2 regions of the Rossellomorea yichunensis genome follow, and region 1 is predicted to be linked to the other one. Evidence: predicted binding sites of a transcription regulator. Region 1 holds the regulator's gene; the other holds the start of a gene.

The links. The regulator NrdR, encoded in region 1, represses ribonucleotide reductase genes. The targets are predictions, from matches to a motif close to AACACNATATATNGTGTT.
Region 2: a site for NrdR is predicted at 7,213-7,230, ahead of RSX31_RS07595 (vitamin B12-dependent ribonucleotide reductase). Genes of this name have one in related genera too.

The regions. Positions count from the first base shown of each region.
Region 1 covers NZ_JAVYAD010000003.1:374,058-384,853, forward strand. Annotated here, with positions in the region: gene polA (DNA polymerase I) at 1-1,706, shown strand, start outside; gene mutM (DNA-formamidopyrimidine glycosylase) at 1,729-2,553, shown strand; gene ytaF (sporulation membrane protein YtaF) at 2,622-3,254, shown strand; gene coaE (dephospho-CoA kinase) at 3,281-3,886, shown strand; gene RSX31_RS09745 (glyceraldehyde-3-phosphate dehydrogenase) at 4,401-5,429, shown strand; gene speD (adenosylmethionine decarboxylase) at 6,039-6,419, shown strand; gene RSX31_RS09755 (cytosolic protein) at 6,551-6,931, shown strand; gene nrdR (transcriptional regulator NrdR) at 7,014-7,469, shown strand; gene RSX31_RS09765 (replication initiation and membrane attachment family protein) at 7,541-8,926, shown strand; gene dnaI (primosomal protein DnaI) at 8,939-9,871, shown strand; gene RSX31_RS09775 (putative sporulation protein YtxC) at 10,303-10,796, shown strand, end outside.
Region 2 covers NZ_JAVYAD010000002.1:593,252-604,047, forward strand. Annotated here, with positions in the region: gene efp (elongation factor P) at 111-668, opposite strand; gene RSX31_RS07570 (M24 family metallopeptidase) at 709-1,776, opposite strand; gene aroQ (type II 3-dehydroquinate dehydratase) at 1,763-2,221, opposite strand; gene RSX31_RS07580 (YqhR family membrane protein) at 2,316-2,885, opposite strand; gene RSX31_RS07585 (SA1362 family protein) at 3,169-3,531, shown strand; gene RSX31_RS07590 (patatin-like phospholipase family protein) at 3,548-4,429, opposite strand; gene RSX31_RS07595 (vitamin B12-dependent ribonucleotide reductase) at 4,537-7,107, opposite strand; gene RSX31_RS07600 (lipoate--protein ligase family protein) at 7,459-8,295, opposite strand; gene RSX31_RS07605 (rhodanese-like domain-containing protein) at 8,508-8,891, shown strand; gene gcvPB (aminomethyl-transferring glycine dehydrogenase subunit GcvPB) at 9,042-10,505, opposite strand; gene gcvPA (aminomethyl-transferring glycine dehydrogenase subunit GcvPA) at 10,498-10,796, opposite strand, start outside.

The sequences.
Region 1 (10,796 bases):
AAGAACATCTTTCAAACGAAAGTTCATTATACATTGAAATGCTGGAGGAGAATTACCACCTCGGAGAAGTAATCGGGATGAGTCTGCACAATGAGAAAGGCACGATTTTCTTTACGCTCGAGACCGCATTGAGTTCTGAAGCATTCAAGGAATGGGCTGAAAACGAAAGCGCAGCAAAGTATGTGTATAACTCGAAGGAAACGGTAGTGGCGCTAAAGAGACAGGGAGTTGACATAAAAGGGATCGAATTCGATCTGCTGTTGGCATCTTACATTATCAATCCTTCTGAATCGAGTGAAGACTTCGCTACTATTTCAAAAGGACACGGCCAGCCTTCTATTGAATCGGATGAATCGGTATATGGAAAAGGTGCCAAGCAGAAGGTCCCCTCCACTGAGATTCTATCAGAGCATCTTGCTCGAAAAGCATTCATTCTTCATGAATTGAAGAACACATGTATGGAAGAGTTAAAAGAAAATGATTTATATGAATTATATGCAGAGCTAGAATTACCCCTTGCCCTAATTTTAGCCGAAATGGAATTCACCGGAGTGAAAGTGGATCAAGAGCGTTTACTCACCATGAAAGAAGAGCTTTCACACCGCCTGGAAGAACTGGAAAAGAACATACATGAACAAGCAGGAGAGAGCTTTAATATTAATTCTCCGAAGCAGCTTGGCGTGATCCTTTTTGAAAAGCTTGGTTTACCGGTCGTGAAGAAAACTAAAACCGGTTATTCCACTTCTGCTGACGTACTGGAAAAACTGCAGTCCAAGCATGAAATCATTGACCATATCCTTCACTACCGTCAGCTAGGGAAGCTGCAATCCACGTATTTAGAGGGATTATTGAAGGTCGTCCATAAAGATTCGAGTAAAATTCATACACGATTCAACCAGGCACTGACTCAAACGGGCCGATTAAGCTCGACGGACCCTAACCTGCAAAATATTCCGATCCGACTTGAAGAAGGCAGGAAGATCCGTCAGGCGTTCATTCCATCTGAAAAGGGCTGGGTCATGTTCGCTGCAGACTACTCTCAAATTGAGCTTCGTGTACTGGCTCATATCGCCAAGGATGAGAAATTGGTTGAAGCTTTCAGAAATGATATGGACATTCATACGAAAACAGCGATGGACGTCTTTGGGGTGGCGAAGGAAGAGGTCACATCCAATATGAGAAGGCATGCGAAAGCCGTTAACTTCGGAATCGTATACGGAATCAGTGACTACGGTCTTTCTCAAAGCCTTGATATTACACGAAAAGAAGCAGGGGAATTCATTAAGAAGTACTTGGAAAGCTTCCCTGGTGTTAAAGAATATATGGATGATATCGTACAGGATGCAAAACAGAAGGGCTATGTGACTACTCTGCTTAATCGCCGACGTTATCTGCCGGAAATCACCAGCCGCAATTTCAACTTAAGAAGTTTCGCTGAACGTACAGCTATGAACACGCCGATTCAAGGAAGTGCAGCCGACATCATCAAGAAGGCCATGATTGATATGGCAGAAAGATTAAAAGAAGAAAATCTTCAATCACGATTATTGCTGCAGGTGCATGATGAATTGATCTTTGAAGCGCCTGAAGAAGAAATCGAAGTGTTAAAGAAGATTGTTCCTGAAGTAATGGAGAATGCGATGGAGCTAGAAGTCCCATTAAAGGTCGATTACTCATACGGTCAAACATGGTACGACGCGAAGTAGAGATTGATAAGGAGGTGGCAGAGTGCCGGAGCTGCCTGAAGTAGAAACGGTCAGGAGGACGTTAGAGCTTCTTGTAATTGGGAAGAAAATCAAAGACGTCTCGGTTTTTTGGCCTAAGATGATTAAAAGCCCCGACGAATCCGATGAGTTTGTTCATAGCTTGAAGGGGCAGGAAATACTTGAAATGAGAAGACGAGGGAAATTCCTGATCTTTTATTTAAACGACGTGGCCCTGGTTTCTCACTTGAGAATGGAAGGAAAGTACAACTTGTCCGACAGCCGGGACCCCATTGAGAAGCATACCCACGTCATATTTCATTTTACGGATGACACAGAACTCAGGTACCGTGATGTCCGGAAGTTCGGGACGATGCACCTATTCAGGAAAGGGGAGGAATTGCTTCATCTTCCCCTTCTGCAGTTGGGACCGGAGCCATTCCAATCCGAATTTACAGCCGGCTACTTGGCTGAAAAACTGGGCAAGACAGAAAGAATCGTGAAAGCCACATTATTAGATCAGACGGTCCTTGTAGGCCTGGGGAATATCTATGTGGATGAAGCGTTATTCCGTGCAGGCATACATCCTGACCGAAAATCGAAATCTCTTTCACAGGAAGAAATTGAACGTTTGCAGAAAGAAATCATTCATACCCTGACCGAAGCCGTTGAAATGGGAGGAAGTACGATTCGCTCCTATGTGAATTCTCAGGGACAAATGGGTATGTTCCAACAGAACCTCTTCGTGTATAGCCGGAAAGAAGAACCTTGTCGAAAATGTGGTACTCCCATTGAAAAGAAGGTTTCAGCGGGAAGAGGGACGCACTATTGTCCCGATTGCCAACGTTAGAAAGAACAATTAACATCTGATAAGCCCTTACCATATAGTATTGTAATGATTTTTGGGAGGGCTATTAGATGAGTGAAACAATCTCCTTATTACTGCTGGCGTTTGCTGTAAGTCTTGATAGTTTTAGCACAGGTTTAACTTACGGATTACGAAAAGTGAAAATCCCTACAAAATCAATCAGCATCATATCCATTTGTTCGGCAAGCTCCTTGCTGTTGGCCATGTTGCTTGGTCAGACCATCGGATCCATTATCTCTCCGCTTTGGGCTGGAAGGATCGGCGGACTGATTCTGGTTGTGATCGGGGCGGCGGTACTGTACCAGTTCTTTAGACCGGAAAAAGAAACGGTATTATCCCAAGAAAAAACGTTAATTAACTTTGAGATTAAATCCATAGGATTAGTGGTTCAAATTTTAAGAAGGCCGTTAACGGCAGACTTTGATAGATCAGGTACGATTACCGGTATTGAAGCATTTATGCTTGGAATCGCACTGTCATTGGATGCATTCGGTGCCGGAATTGGCGCTGCGTTATTAAATTTCTCGCCATTCATACTTACTTTAGCCATCCTGGTGATGAGCTTTACGTTCTTATTCTCAGGATTGAAGATGGGGGAATTCTTCTCTCATTTACGCTGGATTCATCGAGTGTCATTTCTCCCTGGAGTTCTGCTGATCCTTATAGGGATCCTGAGGTTTTAATGGCTGAGCTAGAAAGGAATAGGATAATGGCTAGCATTATAGGATTAACAGGTGGTATTGCAAGTGGAAAAAGTACAGTTTCCAAAATGTTAAATGAAAAAGGCTATACAATCATTGATGCTGATCTTGCAGCCCGTATGGTGGTTGAAGTTGATCAGCCGGCATACCTTGCGATCGTGGAAGAATTCGGTGAACACATACTGCACGATCACGATTCAACCATCAATCGGGAAAAACTCGGCCAGATCATCTTTAACTCTGAAGAAAAACGAAAAAAGCTGAATGGAATCGTTCATCCTGCCGTCAGAAGCATGATGCTCGCACATAAAGATGAAGCCATTCTTGCTGGTAAAAACACGGTTTTCATGGATATCCCCCTTCTATTCGAAAGCAACTTGACGTGGATGGTAGATCGCACAGTCGTGGTATACGTGAACGAAGAAACCCAACTATCCCGCCTAATGGAACGGAACAACTTTAACCATGAAGACGCATCATCCCGCATCGCTTCCCAATTCCCCTTAAAGGATAAAGCAAGCCTTGCCGACGCAATCATCGACAACAACGGATCTCTACACGAAACCAAACAACAGCTTGATGCACTACTAGTGGAATGGGATCTAAAACCATAGAATGACATATAAGCCGACAAGGAAACCTCTTGTCGGCTTTTTATTTGGTCCACTAGATAATTAGTAGTTATGACGATAAATATTGATTTTTTGGTTTGCGTTTGTATAAAGGAAAAATTCTAATCGTAACTATTGAGGCTTGATGGTGTTTGTCTGTCAAATGTATAGGCACTAAACATATATCAGCACAGAGTGGATTGAGCGGAAGGCACTTGACTCCTGCGGGAATAGCGGGACAGGTGAGACCCCGCAGGCGCAGCCGAGGAGGCTCACCGCCCGCCCCGCGGAAAGCAAGTGCCTGGAGCGGAAAGGAACGGTCAACGTTTAAATCAATTTCATTGAAAAAATGTATGAATTCAAACCGCAAAAATATACATTCAATAAGCTCATTTGTCAGAATAATAAAACATTAAAAATCCGCAAAATACTTATTAACATATTCTCTAAATATGTTATACTATTTTTAGCAAATAAACATATAAGTATAACATTAATATAGAGGGGAGCCGGATTTATGAAGGCGAAAATTGCAATCAATGGTTTTGGACGTATTGGGAGAATGGTTTTCAGGAAAGCAATATTAGAGGAAAACTTAGAGGTTGTAGCCATTAACGCAAGCTACCCGGCTGAAACATTAGCACATTTAATTAAGTATGACACAAATCATGGGACATTTCAGGCAGATGTGGTGACGGAAGATGATGCACTCATCGTCAATGGAAAACGTGTCCTACTATTAAGCAATCGTGATCCTAAAGCATTGCCTTGGGGAGAATTAAATATCGACATTGTGATTGAAGCTACCGGAAAATTCAATTCGAAAGATCAAGCGAGCCTTCATTTAGAAGCGGGAGCGAAAAAGGTCATCCTGACTGCCCCTGGTAAAAATGAAGACGTAACCATTGTGATGGGTGTAAATGAAAGCGCATTAAATATTGAAGAACACAGCGTCATTTCGAATGCATCTTGTACAACGAACTGCTTAGCGCCGGTTGCGAAAGTATTAGATGAGCAATTTGGTATTGAAAACGGACTTATGACGACTGTCCATGCTTACACAAATGACCAAAAAAATATTGATAATCCACATAAAGATTTGAGAAGAGCGAGAGCGTGCGGTCAATCGATCATCCCGACCACGACTGGAGCAGCAAAAGCATTATCATTGGTTCTGCCTCAATTAAACGGCAAGCTACACGGAATGGCATTGCGTGTCCCTACACCCAATGTTTCACTAGTGGACCTGGTTGTGGATGTGAAAAGAGACGTAACAGTAGAAGAAATCAACGAAGCTTTCATTACGGCTTCGGTTAGTTCTTTACACGGGGTGCTGCAATTTACAACAGAACCTTTAGTTTCAATCGACTTTAACACAAATCCTCATTCGGCGATCATCGACGGATTATCCACGATGGTAATGGGAAATCGAAAAGTGAAGGTACTGGCCTGGTACGATAATGAGTGGGGCTACTCATGCCGCGTCGTCGACCTGGCTAAATTCGTTGCATCAAAAATGAACGCAAAACAAGAAGTCAACGTTTGAAAGAATCCAAATAAAAAATAAGCCTCACCCTTAGAACGTACCTTTCACGGTGCGTTCTTTTCTTTTATTAAACTTTTTATAAATAGAAGGCATCGGACAGATCTATTAGGTAGTTGATGTATTTAGGATCCTTTGGCAGAAAGTTTGTTTTAGGAACAACTTTATACCAAAGAACTTTTTTTAGTGCTTATCTATTAAAATGTATAGTTAGTAAAAGTGAAGTATCACAGAGTGGATTGTAGCGGAAGGCACTTGACTCCTGCGGGAATAGCGGGACAGGTGAGACCCCGCAGGCGCAGCCGAGGAGGCTCACCGCCCGCCCCGCGGAAAGCAAGTGGCTGGAGCGGAAAGGAACGGTCAAGGTTTAGACTATAGCCAAATCAAACGATCTTCTACCCATATAAAAAAGTTTAAAAAAATTTATTGCAAAAGAGTTTTAAACAAAGTATACTATTTTTCGTGAACTTCTTATTAGCAAATGAATACTGATTTAGCTACTTAAAGGGTTAGGACCTCTTCGGACTAACTTTCCCCCGTGGTAGTTAAGATTTTGCCAAAGGACACGTTCATTTTGACGAAAAAAATTATGTCAAAGGGGGAAACACGAAAATGGAAACAATGGGTCGTCATGTAATCTCAGAATTATGGGGTTGCGATTTTGAAAAATTAAACGATGTAGTAGGAATTGAAAAAACATTCGTAGATGCTGCGCTTAAATCAGGTGCAGAGGTACGTGAGGTAGCTTTCCATAAATTTGCTCCTCAAGGTGTTAGTGGAGTTGTGATCATTTCAGAATCACATCTGACTATTCACAGTTTTCCTGAACATGGTTATGCCAGTATTGATGTATATACTTGCGGTGATTTAGATCCTAACATCGCTGCTGAATATATTGCAGATGCTCTTGGTGCTGACACACGTGAAACAATTGAATTGCCACGTGGTATGGGTCCGGTACAAGTGAAGAAGTCTCAGGCTCAAGCCCTTTAATCGAAGATAACTCAGAAGAGATGCGTATTAGATGCATCTCTTTTTTTATGCATTTGTACAGGAATTGATTTTGAATTTTCATTCCTGTGGTTTTCGTGTAAAATAAGGGTAAATAAAGGGAGGAACTTTAAATGAGCGGAATACGTACTTTTTTTAAACGGTTTCAATCAGAATGTGAGACTTCTGATCAGCACGAAGATAAAGACCTGAAATCACGCTATTATAAATCCATGCATCAAGGTGCATTTAATGCAGTGTTAGAGTTATTCTCATCCTCTGAGTATGAGGTGATTTCCCAGTCTAAGGACAGAGGTGAAATTACGGTCCGTAAAAATGGTACTCCCCAATTGTTTATTGTCGCAACGATCATCACGGTAAGGCCATTTGAGACGGCAGTCGATTTCAAGATCAGTGCGGATAAAGGGAGAATCTTTGGTACATATACGGTTTTAAAAGCACAGATTAACCATTATTATCAAAAGCTTGATAGCGAATTGACCAAAGTGAAATAACGGTAAAACCTTTATAAGCTTGTGTAAGTCGCAGCTTTTTAATATGATGAAAGTAATAGTATGTAATAACGGAGCTGATATTATGAAGTGCCCGTCTTGCCAGCATAATGGTACACGAGTAGTGGACTCCCGTCCTGCTGATGAAGGACGTTCAATCAGAAGAAGAAGAGAATGTGAAGAATGTAATTTCCGCTTCACGACCTTCGAGAAGGTTGAGGAGCTTCCTTTAATTGTGGTGAAAAAAGAAGGGGTAAGAGAAGAGTTTAGTCGAGAGAAGATTTTGAGAGGGTTGATCAAGGCTTGTGAGAAACGCCCGGTCCCTCTTGAGAGATTAGAAAAGATCTCAACGGATATTGAAAAGGAACTCCGTAATCAAGGTGCTTCTGAAGTAGAATCGGTTAAGATTGGTGAGATGGTCATGGATCAACTGGCTAAGGTAGATGAAGTTGCATACGTACGCTTTGCATCTGTGTATAGACAATTCAAGGATATCAATGTATTTATAGATGAACTGAAAGAATTAATAAAAAAAGAGTAGAAGAATGAGCTGAAGATGTAATTCTTTAGCTCTTTTCTCTTTATTTTTTTGAAAGGTAGAATCCAACTATGATGAAGAAGCATTGGAATGAAATACAACCAATCGATCACTACACGGTAGGGACAAATGGGATTCTTCAGGAATACGATCGGAAAATCATCACGTTTCTGTACCAGCCTTTAATTGGTTCGGTTTGTTACAGTCTTTATATGAGTTTATGGGGAGAAGTAGAAGAAAACAGGCTATGGTCCACACATTCTACCCATTATCACCTGATGAACATTCTGTCTGTCAATCTTCAGGAAGTATATGAAGCGAGAATGAAGCTTGAAGGGATAGGTTTGTTAAAGGCATACGAAAAAAGGGATAGCGAGGATCGGAGCTTTCTATATGAACTGCAGCCCCCTCTTACCCCGCAGGAATTCTTTCATGATGGTATGTTAAATGTGTATCTTTACCGTAAAATCGGCAGAACTCATTATTTGCGTTTAAAGAAATTCTTCACCGACGAATCGGTAGATAAACAGCAACACGTAAACATCACACGATCCTTTCAAGATGTTTTCACATCGGAACAAATTAATTTTCTCCACCACGATGCAAATATGGATTCCGAGACAAAGTCTGGTGAACAATATATGAAATATGGGAAGAATGGTGGTCTTCCACTGGATGATATCGATTTTGATTTTCAGTTACTACTTGCAGGGTTATCTGAATCAATGGTTCCACGAAAAGCCTTTACAACTAATGTAAAGGAAACGGTTCTGAAGCTGAGTTATCTGTACGGTATTGATCCTCTTCAAATGAAAAATATCGTCCTAAGCTCCCTGGATGCAGATGATACCATCGATATAGAGCTGCTGCGCAAAACCGCACGTGATTGGTATGGGGTTCAGACGGGCGATCAACTGCCAGATTTGACTACGAGAATAGAGACCAAGGCGCCTGTGAAATCGGATAAACCCCTCACGAAAGAAGAAGAGCTCATTGAATATCTGGAAACAACGTCACCAAAGGATGTTCTATCTGACATATCAAATGGAGGTGCTCCTTCTAAGTCAGACCTTCAGGCTGTTGAAGAGGTGCTCATGTCACAGAAGTTGCCGATTGGTGTCATGAATGTCCTGGTCCAATACGTTTTGCTGAAAACGGACATGAAGCTCACAAAAGGATATATGGAAAAAATAGCGTCCCATTGGTCGAGAAAAAAGGTGACGACTGCAAGTGAAGCCATGGAATTAGCGAAAAAAGAACACAAGCAGTATCTTGAGTGGGCTGAAGGGAAAAAGGAAAATAAAACGAATAGACGAAGAAAGCCGATTCGTACGGAGAAACTCCCGGATTGGTTCCAAGAGGGTGAAACCGAGAAAGAAAATGATTCTTCCCTTGATGGATATGATTTCGAAGCAGAAAAGAAGAAACTCGAAGAAGAGCTTAAAAATTTTCGGAAGTAGGTGAACGTAGCGGTGGAGAAAATAAATAACACCCTGAAAAGGTTGGCGGCTTCTGGTTCGTTTCAACAAAGATATGAGCAAATGAAAAAAGAGATACTTGAAAACAATGATGTGAAGGATTTTATTCGCAGGAATGAAGGCCGTGTAACAGGGGAAATGGTAAATGAGAGTCTGATGAAGTTATATGAATACATCTCTCAAAGTAAAGAATGTCGATACTGTCCTTCTTTACAGGAGTGTAAGAATATGATGGAAGGGTATGACCCTCATTTGGTGATAAGAGGAAACACCATCGACATCGATTACCATCGCTGCCCTCGAAAAGTCATTCACGATGAAAGAACGAGCGCACAGCGTTTAATCAAAAGCCTGTATGTGCCGAAGGATATTTTACAAGCATCTTTCTCAACCCTGGATCTTGATTCGAAAAGCCGATTGGAGGCTGTCCGATTAGCAAAGAATTTCGTGGAGAACTATACAGAAGGTACAAAAATGAAAGGACTCTATTTTTACGGCAAGTTCGGAGTGGGTAAGTCCTATTTGTTAGGGGCTATGGCCAATGAACTCGCCGAGAAAAAAATCGCGTCCCTGATTGTCTACGTCCCTGAGTTCTTTAGAGAAATCAAGCAATCGCTGGGAGACAACTCGGTAAATGAGAAACTGGAAATGGTTAAAGCTGCACCGATCCTCATGCTCGATGACATCGGCGCAGAAACCATGTCAAGCTGGGGGAGAGATGAAATCCTCGGGACGATCCTGCAGTACAGAATGCTTGAAAACCTCCCGACATTCTTCACCTCCAACTTCAACTTCAACGAACTCACCCACCATTTGACATACAGTCAACGGGGAGAAGAAGAAAAGCTGAAGGCTGCACGGATCATGGAGCGGATTAAATACCTGTCCCAGCCTGTGTTGATCGATGGAAGGAATAGAAGAGAATAGAATTAAGTGAAAAAGGAGAAGGTCATTCGCTTAGCGTTTGACCTTCTCTTTTTCATTAATGAATTTTCGGTGAAATAGATTCATTTATTTATTTATTTATTTCCTAAGCATTGTTCCAATAAGGGTTTATTCTATTGAATGAATGATAACGAATCCTGAGATGTTTAAAAATAACAATGTTGATTGGAGCGGAAGGGGGCTCGACTCCTGCGGGAATAGCGGGAAAGTTGAGACCCCACAGGGCAAAGCCCGAGGAGGCTCAACTCACGCCCCGCGGAAAGCGAGCCCCCTGGAGCGGAAATCCCACTACTCGCTTTATTTATTATTAATAGATTCAAAAAGAAACAATTAAATTCCCACATCAACTTCTAAAAGATACAAGCCTCCCATATATATAAATCAGGGATTTGGGTTTAAGGAGGCGAGAAAGTTTGATTGAATTTATTTTCAAGCAAAAAAATGATGCGTTAAAGCTTCAAGAACACCTCAATAAAGAGTTCATCCAATCATGGTTCCATGAAACACTCTTTCAACATTCAACTCACTATAATCTGACGGTAGAGGTTTCCCCCTTCTTCAAGGAAAAAGAAAAGCTGTTCAACGGGGTTTCCCACTTTGTCTTAAATGATAAATGCATGGACTGGTCCGAATCGGCCCTGAAAGAAAATTACTTCTATGAAGATATTGATGAAATCAATCAAATATTAGAGATCGTATCAGAGATGAGGATGGGTGAACGACCTGAATTGATGGAGCTGATCGGTGAATGGGACGAGGCAGAATACGTCCACGACAGCCTGGAGCTTTTGTTGGGAGGGACGGCCCCCATATCATTCGACTCTTTCAGCAAATTCAGGCTGAAGAAGCTTCAGGAGAGACTGCTCCTCATGCTGGATCTTGCTATCGATGAATACAAGATGGAGCA
Region 2 (10,796 bases), on a different contig from region 1:
TGATAAAATGAAAATATGGAAGATAAACCAATACAAAACGCGACAAAGACCCCATCGTCCAATAAAAAAAACCTGAACGGGAGTACTCCCGTTCAGGCTTTACACATTATTTATCCACGTGACACGTAAGATCCGTCCGTTGTATTAATGATCAATGTATCTCCTTCGTTGACGAAGAACGGTACGTTAACCACTAATCCTGTTTCCACTGTTGCAGGCTTTGAACCACCGGAAGCCGTGTCGCCTTTGATGCCCGGTTCTGTTTCAGTTACTTTCAATTCAACTGAGTTTGGAAGCTCTACTCCAAGAGTTTCTCCACCGTACATCATGATGTGCACTTCCATGTTTTCTTTCAGGTATTTCAATTCATATTCGATGGAAGAAGCAGGAAGTTCGATTTGATCGTAACTCTCATTGTCCATGAATACATGCATGTCACCATTAGCATACAAGTATTGCATTTTACGATTATCGATTTGAGCTTTTCCTACTTTTTCTCCTGCACGGAACGTTTTTTCCTGGATGGCACCTGTGCGCAGGTTACGAAGCTTGGAGCGGACGAATGCTGCCCCTTTACCCGGTTTAACATGTTGGAAGTCGATTACTCGCCAAATCCCGTTGTCGACTTCAATTGTCAAACCTGTACGAAAATCATTTACTGAAATCATATTTATTTCCTCCTATTGTCTAGTAGACCTGTCTTTAGGGCTACAATGGTAGAATGATTAGATCTTTTGTGGAATGTGTCAGTGTTTCATTGGAATCTTCTGTTATGAGTGTATCATCTTCAATACGAACACCGCCAACACCTGGTACATAGACTCCCGGTTCAACCGTTACGATCATCCCAGGCTCCAGTATCACATCGGAACGGGAGGACAATCCTGGTCCCTCATGGACTTCAAGTCCGATTCCGTGTCCCAATGAATGTCCGAAATACTCTCCATAACCCTTCTCTGTTATGTAGTCACGTGAAATAGCATCCGCTTCTTTACCTGTCATACCAGGCTTGATTTTTTCCATAGCGAGAAGCTGTGATTGTAGAACGACGTCATAGATTTCTTTCAATTTCTCACTTGGTTCTCCTACAGATAAGGTACGTGTCATATCGGAGCAATATCCTTTATAGTATGCACCATAATCCAACGTTACAAAATCACCTTTTTCAATGACTTTATCACTGGCAACCCCATGAGGAAGTGCAGAACGATTACCTGAAGCAACGATGATATCAAAAGATGAAGATGTCGCTCCCGCTTTTCTCATGAAGAATTCTAATTCATTGGAAACTTCTAACTCTGTCACACCCGGTTTAATAAAATCTAATATATGCTTAAATGCTGCATCGGCAATATCCGCCGCATCCTTAATTATCTTAAGCTCTTCAGGTGTCTTAATCAAGCGTAACTTTTCTACCAGCCCTGATACCGGTACTAGTTCTGATTCCAACACTTCACGATAGCTATCATACGCACTATAAGTCATGTAGTTCTTTTCGAAGCCCAATTTATCAATCCCCAGGTTTTTCACTTGTTTCGCTACTTCCTCATGGATGGGCCCAGTGTGCTGGACGATTTCAAAATCGGCAGCCTGTTCGGTTGCTTGCTCGATGTAGCGGAAATCTGTTATGAATAACGCTTTCTCTTTAGAAATCAGAACAACTCCTGATGACCCCGTAAAGTTTGTCATGTACCGACGGTTGTAGGTACTTGTAAGTAAGATCCCGTCAAGTTCGTTTTCTGAAAAAGTCTCTCTTAATCGTTCAATTTTCATCATATTCCACTCCCTTAATGTTCTTTATGATCGCCTGTAAAGCCAACTCGTAACCAAACAGTCCCAAGCCGACGATCTGACCAATCGTTTCAGCGGCCACGACAGATTGATGCCTAAACGCTTCACGGGCATGTATGTTAGATATATGCACTTCCACTACCGGTACTGAAACCGAAGCCACTGCATCTCTTATCGCATAGCTGTAATGTGTGAAAGCACCGGGATTCAGGATGATTCCCCCATACCCTTCATCCTCTGCCTTGTGTATGTAATCAATCAGTTCCCCTTCATGGTTCGATTGAGCTGAAACGAGTTGAAAGCCTTCATCTTCTGCTTGTTTCACAAGCTTCCCCTCAAGTTGCGGCAAGGTGACGTGCCCATAAATATCGGGTTCACGTTTTCCGAGCCTATTTAGGTTAGGACCATTTAAAAGCAAGATTTTCATCATATGTAAACCCCTAAAAAAATAGAATGTTCATCATGAACATTCTAACACAAACCTTATACCTATACCTACATAATTGTCTGATAATGAGGATTTGTTAGTGTGAAACTTCCCCTGATTTTTCTTTCTCATTCTGATGTCTCAATTCATTTTCTTCATAAGAAATCGAATAGCCGATAAATACGCCATATAAAATATACAGACAGAAGGTTGTGATCAAAGTGTGATAATCAATGGAAGTAAAGGATTCAATGCTCGGGAAGAGCGGATTGAGCAGTAAAAAGAACGCTAAGTATAACGCTACACCGTAGGCAACCCCTACCCACATAGACTTGAATCTTCGTAATACACCATAATAAATGAGGGCCACACCTATAGAAATCACTCCATACGCCACAATGGAAAGAACGATACCAATCCATTTGTCCACCCAGTCACCAACCGCCCACGGCTCAAAAATAATATTCGGCTCGATTTTCGTAAACGAAAAAAAGTAACAAATGTAGGCAATTGAACTCCATAACATCCCACCTATAAAGCCTGTAACTACGACCATGGACATGAAGGATAGTGGTTTTTCACCCTGATTCTGCTCTAAACGTGGATTCTCCTTGCTTTCTTCTGTTCCATCCTGAATCTTTTCATGTTGTCCCTTTTGTTCAGCCATCTGTAACACCTCCATTCGTAGTATGTCCCATTGATTTAAACATTTGCATGGTTTTACTTATTTTTCATTTGTGGATGATGAGGAAATATGGATGTTAAAATTCTATCTCTAGTCCTTTGAATCATTTTTTAGTAAAATAGATAATATCTTTCCAAGTTTCAGAAAAATAGCCTCAGTAATATTTACAGAAAATCGATAACTAATATGGTTAAATAACAAGGAAATTGTCTAGAATAATAGTATAGATATGTATAATGGATTGAATTGTAAGGAGGTGGCTTTGTTGAACGCTCGTAATATCTTTGTTATCACATTAATATTGTTAGCTATTGTAGGGCTCTTAACTTCCCTAATCGGAAATCCTTTGGGGCTAGTGAAACAATTACTTGTTACTGCAGCTGTGATTGGAATTATCTACTTCATTTACCGAAGATGGTTCAGCGGAAGGCGGGCTGGTAATAGTAATGAACAGAGAGCGTTTCTTAAAGCAGCCAAACAATCAAAGAGGCGGCATAAGAAAAAATCTCCAAGTAAGCCTCAAGTATCAAACGCCTCAAAGAAACGTTCGATACGAAAGAAATCCAATGCCAACCTTACCGTAATTGAAGGAAAAAAGAATAAGAAAAACAATCGAGCCTCATTTTAGGAGCTCGATTGTTTTATTAATACGGCCATTTTTGTAGAAATGCTTCCGCTTTTGATTTTCCGTATTGAATGAGTTCTGCTCTTTTTTCCGGTGTTAATCCGAATTCGGTTGTGAGCACACCTTCAGTCGGAATAAAGATGATGTTTTTTTCAAGTTTTCTGGAAATGTATCTTGAATCATGTGCATCTTTCATCGTAGTAAAGAGTGCTTCATACATATCAATCGCATTTTTGATTTGTTTTTTTGGCTTTCCGACTAGATCGTGACTCAACTTCACCCCGATGACCGGTCTTACCTTTTTCACATTTTCCCGATCGAACAGCCACATTGGAAAGTTACTGAGCACCCCACCATCCACCATGAAACTTATTCCTTCTAAAGAACGCAGCTTTACAGGTTCAAAGAAGTAAGGGAGACTCGCACTCATTCGTATCGCCCTGGCCACAGGAAAGGTTTCTTTCGCTATGCCGTACTTCTCTAGATCATCTGGAAGAACCAATAATCTGCCATTCGATAAATCCGAAGCGATGACCCGGAGAGACTGGGGTGGTAAATCGGCAAACGTATAAATCCCTCTTGCTTTCAGCTTCTCTTCTACCCAGCTTTCAAGCGCCACTCCTTTATATAAACCTAAACGATAGTAAACCCGAAACCATTTTATAATAGGGAGAGAGATGATTGCGTTTGAGTCCAGCAATTCACTAATTTCAATATCATCCATGATTTTGAGGAGCTCCCTGCTCGAATAACCGGCCGCAATAAATGCTGCAATCACCGCTCCGGCACTTGTTCCTGCGAGCCTTTTAAATTTGTAGCCCTTCTCCTCTAATGCTTGATATGCCCCAATCAACGCGAGCCCCTTTATGCCTCCACCTGAAAAAACACCATCGATGTCCAAAGGCCTCACTCCTTCAATGTCTATTACTACATCTTTAATTCACAATGAAGGGTTTTAGAATAAAAAAATAGGAAGGGAACAAGTCCCCTCCTATTTTTCTTCATTTATTATAGACCGCATTTCAGCTGGGCCCCGCAGTTTGTACAAGTATTACAGCCACCCATATCTTTTACCGTCCCTTTACGGCAGACTGGACACGTATTCCCGACTTCAGAACCAATGGTCACGTCAGTTGAACGTACGTCCTGAATCGTATCAAGTAATACGATCGGCTTTTTCGATGTAGGAATGTCTTTTTGTTCCTGTTCGTCCTCGTCATCAAAGCTGTTTTCTTCTGCCTTAAGGGTAAGAACCTGTGAATCACGGCTTCCGTCAACGTAGACGGTTCCACCTTTTGCTCCACCTTTATACAGTCGCTCATACACTTTTTCTACTTGCTCGACCGTATAACCACGAGGGGCATTAACCGTTTTTGAAATTGAGCTGTCGATCCAATTCTGAATCACACATTGGACATCGGCATGTGCTTGTGGCGCCAGGCTCATGGAAGAAACAAACCATTCTGGAAGATTGTCAGCATCTGCATCTGGATTTCTCTTCAAGTAATCCTCTACAATATCCGCTTTCACTTCAATGAACTTACCAAGACGTCCACTTCTGTAATATGTGAAGGAGAAATAAGGTTCAAGACCAGTAGATACTCCAACCATCGTACCTGTTGAGCCTGTTGGGGCAACGGTCAATAGATGAGAGTTTCGGATCCCGAACTGTTGAATGTCTTCCCGAACATCCTCAGGCATTTTCTTCATAAAACCTGTTTCCACAAACGCTTTACGTAAAGCTTTCGTTTCTTCGTCGGTACTTCCTGTAAGGAATGGGAAACTTCCCTTTTCCTTGGATAATTCAACGGATGCACGATAAGCGGTTGTTGCGATTACTTCAAATACTTCATCCACAAGTCTGTTGCCTTCTTCAGAACCATATTCTTTTTCACAGTAGATCAACAAATCTGCAAGACCCATTACCCCAAGACCAACACGGCGCTCACCAAGTGCCTGCTTTTTGTTTTCTTCAAGGAAGTACGGAGTCGCATCGATGACATTGTCCTGCATGCGCACACCCACTTCAACGGTACGCTTCAATTTTTCAAAATCCACGGTTTTCGTCTCTTTATTGGCAAACTGAGCAAGGTTGACAGCTGCCAGGTTACACACGGAATATGGAGCAAGAGGCTGTTCACCACACGGGTTCGTAGCAACTACCTTTTGACCATATGCCTTCGCATTCGTCATGTCATTCGCGTTATCAATGAAGAAGATTCCGGGTTCCGCTGAGTAAGTTGCACAAACGTTGATAAGATTCCAAAGCTCTTTCGCCTTGATCTTACGGTAAGTACGCACTTTGTAGCCAAGCTTTTCCCACTCACGGACATCACCAACGTTGTGCCATTCTTCATTATAGTATTTCATTTGCTCTTCATTATAAGTTTCCACATCAGGGAAGCGCAGTTCATATTCACGATCGTTTTCAACGGCTTCCATAAAGTCGCTTGTCAGGCAAACCGAGATATTCGCACCTGTCAGGAATTCTGAATTATGGACGCTGTACGTTCCGCCTGTACGGAGCTTTTCTTCTGCATTCTTAAGGATTTTCGCATCAAATCCACCGTAGCCAGGGATTTGTCTATAATTAAGGATTCCTTGATACATCGCTTCCTCTTGTTCTGTCAGAGGTGTGAATTTCAATTTATCCTGTGCTGCTTTTTTAATGGTTTCATCTTCTGTATTTTCAAGAAGATAACGCAGAATACGCGGGTTTTGCATTTTGGATATGATGAATTCGATAATATCGGGATGCCAATCTGAAAGCATGATCATTTGTGCTCCACGTCTTGATCCGCCCTGCTCAACCAAGTGAGTCAATTTAGCGATGTCATCCAGCCAGGAAACCGACCCGGAGGATTTACCGTTCACGCCTTTGGCCAGAGTATTTCGCGGACGAAGAGTTGAACCGTTCGTTCCTACACCCCCGCCTCGGCTCATGATCTCCATCACCTGCTTGCGATGTTCCGAAATTCCTTCACGAGAATCCTGTACGAAAGGCATCACGTAGCAGTTAAAATACGTTACGTCCGTTCCGGCACCCGCTCCGTAAAGCACCCGGCCAGCAGGGACAAAATGCAAATTCACTAATTCATGATAGAACTTTTCAAACCAAACTTGTCTCTTTTCAGGAGTTTCTTCCACTTCTGCCAAGCCTGTTGCGTTACGCTTCGCAATTTGTTCATAGTAGACTTCCAGTGGCTTCTCGATTACATCAAGTGTTCTTGAGACGATACCGGTTTCCATTTCTTCCGGCTTGTCGATGGCACTTCTGTACTCTTCTTCGATCCAAACATCTGCTTTCTTTGTTTCCCAGTCGATGCTCGAAATGTAACCTAATCCTCTTGCAGGGAATTTAGGATCTTCTTTGATGGTGAGGACCACGAAATCCCCTTCAGAAAGAGTGATCTTTTCCGTGTCTTTGAAAGAATAGCGATCAATCATGACAAGACGGGATACACCTTTGTGTGTAGTATTCATATCTGGGGTTATGGGATGTACTTGAGGAAATAATCCGATATCCTGATTTAATCTTTCGATGTTTAATTTCATTGTGTTTTTCGACGCAACAGTCATAAAGACAACTCCTTCTATCTCAAATCTTTCATTTGTATGTTGATTACTTTGATGTCTAATATCAAGTAATACGATATCATAGCTCTAATAGAAAAGCAATAAATAAACACAACATATAGTGTGTTAAAAATTATTCGACACACCACATATTGTGTTTCAGGTCAATAGGTCATTTGTTTGTCAAACGGTTAATAAGCCAATAAAAATAGAAAACAGGAGGAAATAATAGAAAATCATATAATACTCCCACCATTTCTATTAATTTAGAACTTGATATAAATCCAAGTCGCGTAATAGTTGGTAAAATAGGAAAAAAGCGACAAGCATCGCTTTTTTTCTACAAAAAAATTTTTATCGCTTAAAATTCCAGTCATCTGATTCGTACCGGGTCCCGGCAAGGTCCACAACATATTGTGTTTCCTCTTCAGAAAGTTCATACGGTTCCAGGTGGATATTCAATCCTTCTTCAAAACCTTTTTTGAACGCTTCCTTCGCCATATCCATGGTAATCGTTTCAGAACTGATTTCGTTCATCGCGACGGCCTTGCTTTTAAATGCCCGCTGCATACGCTCTTTTACCCGGTCCGATGGATACTTAAACAGGCTGAACAGCTTATCCTCGTCAAGATCCAATAGTATGGAACCGTGTTGAAGGATGACGCCTTTCTGCCGGGTCTGGGCACTTCCAGCCACTTTTCTGCCTTCAACGACTAACTCGTACCAGCTTGGCGCATCAAAACAAACAGCCGAACGTGGATTTTTTAATCCTTCCCGCTCTTCTGCTGTTTTCGGAACAGCAAAGTAGGCTTCGAGTCCAAGTCCTTGAAATCCTTTTAAGATCCCTTCAGAAATCACTCGATATGCTTCCGTAACCGTTTTAGGCATCTCCGGGTGTTCCTCGGAAACAATGACACTGTACGTCAATTCATGCTCATGAAGAACCCCTCTGCCTCCCGTCGGTCTTCTGACAAAGCCAAGTCCGTGCTCTTTCACTGCATCAAGATTGATTTCCTTTTCTACCTTTTGAAAGTATCCAATCGAGAGCGTTGCGGGATCCCAGCCGTAAAACCTGATCGTGGGAGGAATCTTCCCCTCGCTATGCCAATCCAATAGCGCCTCATCAAGTGCCATATTAAAAGAAGGAGAACAATTCCCTGAGTCAATGAATCTCCATGTTTCTTTTTTCATGCAACATACCTCATTTACGTCTTCTCTTTATTATTTTGTTATGTAAAAAATCAACTTCATTTAAGTCCGTTACTAGTCTATCAAATTCAAAAGAAAAAACAAAGAAAAACAGATTGGAAAGTGTTTGCTGTAAAATAATAAATTTGTTTTGATTCTCGAGGCTTTCATGAATATAATAGAAGTTAGCGCATTTGTAGAAAGGAGCATGAATGATGGAAGGATTATATATTCTTTTAGTCGTACTTGGTGGAATCATTGTTTATTCACTCTTTACGTTCTTCTATCAAAAGAGAATTGTGAATACTTTGACTGAAGAAGAATTTAGAGCAGGATATCGGAAAGCTCAGTTGATAGATGTTCGTGAAGCGAATGAATTTGATAACGGTCACGTACTTGGCGCACGAAATATCCCCCTCTCTCAAATTAAAATGAGACAAAAGGAAATCCGTGCCGATCAGCCCGTTTACCTTTATTGCCAAAGCGGACTCCGCAGCGGAAGAGCAGCTCAAATGCTTCACCGCAAAGGGTACCGAGATCTTCACCAATTGCAGGGCGGCTTTAAAAAGTGGACAGGTAAAGTAAAGCATAAAAAATAATGTGAAAGGATTGCCTTTGGGTGATCCTTTTTTTGATTGGTGGAAGTAGTGGGCTGGGCTCCCGGGTAGGGTTGGTTTTATATTACATAGGTCCGTCCCTCAAAAAAATCCCCGCAGCGATTGGCTGCGGGGATTTCCAATTTATATTCTTTAGTTTTCTTTTGTATAACGCAGTACCGGTTTTCTCGCTGCGAGTGTTTCGTCCATACGTTTGACGATGGTTGTATGAGGTGCTTCCTGGACGATTTCCGGCGTTTCTTCTGCTTCTTTGGCAATCTGGATCATGGCATCAATGAAGGAATCGAGTGTTTCTTTAGATTCTGTTTCAGTTGGCTCGATCATCATGCATTCTTCCACATTTAATGGGAAGTAAATCGTTGGCGGATGATATCCGAAGTCGAGTAGACGCTTCGCAATATCCAATGTCCGGACGCCCAGCTTCTTTTGACGTTTTCCGCTGATGACAAATTCATGCTTACAATGACGATCGTATGGAAGGTCAAAGTGAGGAGCCAGTCGGCGCATCATGTAATTTGCATTCAGGACTGCGTTTTCTGTAACGGCTCTCAGCCCGTCTGGACCCATCGTTCTGATGTACGTATAGGCACGAACGTTGATTCCAAAGTTCCCATAGTAAGGTTTTACACGGCCAATGGAATCAGGACGGTTGTAATCGAATTCGAACTTATCGCCATTTTTCACCAGGACCGGTTTAGGAAGGTATTTAATCAAGTCTTCCTTCACTCCGACAGGACCGCTTCCCGGACCACCGCCTCCGTGAGGTCCCGTAAACGTCTTATGAAGATTTAAATGCACGACATCAAATCCCATGTCCCCCGGTCTGGCTTTTGATAATACGGCATTTAAATTGGCACCATCATAATACAGCTTACCCCCTGCTTCATGAATGATTGCAGCCATTTCCAGAATGTTTTCTTCAAATAATCCAAGTGTGTTCGGATTGGTCAGCATCAGGGCTGCTGTATCATCTCCTACTACACGCTTCAGATCTTCCAAATCAACTAATCCATTCTCGTTTGATTTTACCGTTACCGTTTCAAAACCTGCTACAGTCGCACTGGCAGGATTTGTTCCATGAGCAGAATCCGGTACGATGACCTTCGTACGGTGTGTGTCGCCATTTGCTTCATGGTAAGCCCGGATCATCATAAGACCCGTCCACTCTCCATGAGCACCGGCAGCAGGTTGAAGGGTCACTTCATCCATGCCCGTGATCTCTTTCAAATGCTCCTGAAGATCATACATCAGTTCAAGGGCACCTTGAACGCTTTCTGCTTCTTGCAGAGGATTGATATGAGCAAATCCATTTAAGCGTGCAACGTTTTCATTCACCTTCGGATTGTACTTCATCGTACAAGATCCTAATGGATAGAAACCGGAATCCACACCATGATTACGTTTTGATAATGCCGTATAATGACGCATGATATCCAGTTCGGATACTTCTGGAAGCTCTGGATCTTCCGAACGGATATAATCCAATGGGATGAGATCCGATAATTCAACCTGTGGTACATCCATTTCAGGTAAGCTATAGCCTACACGGCCTTCTTTAGATAATTCAAAAATAAGAGGTTGATCTTGCTTATTCATGACAATCCCCCAATTCTGCTACGAATGCGTCGATTTCTTCTTTGCTGCGAAGTTCAGTAACAGCCACTAGCATGTGCTGAGATAAGCTGTCATCCATTACTCCTAAATCGTATCCACCAATCATTTCTTTTCCTAAAAGCTTTTGATTGATTTCTTTAACCGGCATATTTACCTTTACGACAAACTCATTGAATGATGGTCCTTCAAATGCAATGGAGAACCCTTTTGCTTTAAGGGCTTCTTTTGCATAATGTGCTTTTTGGATATTTTGAAGCGCCATCTCTTTAACGC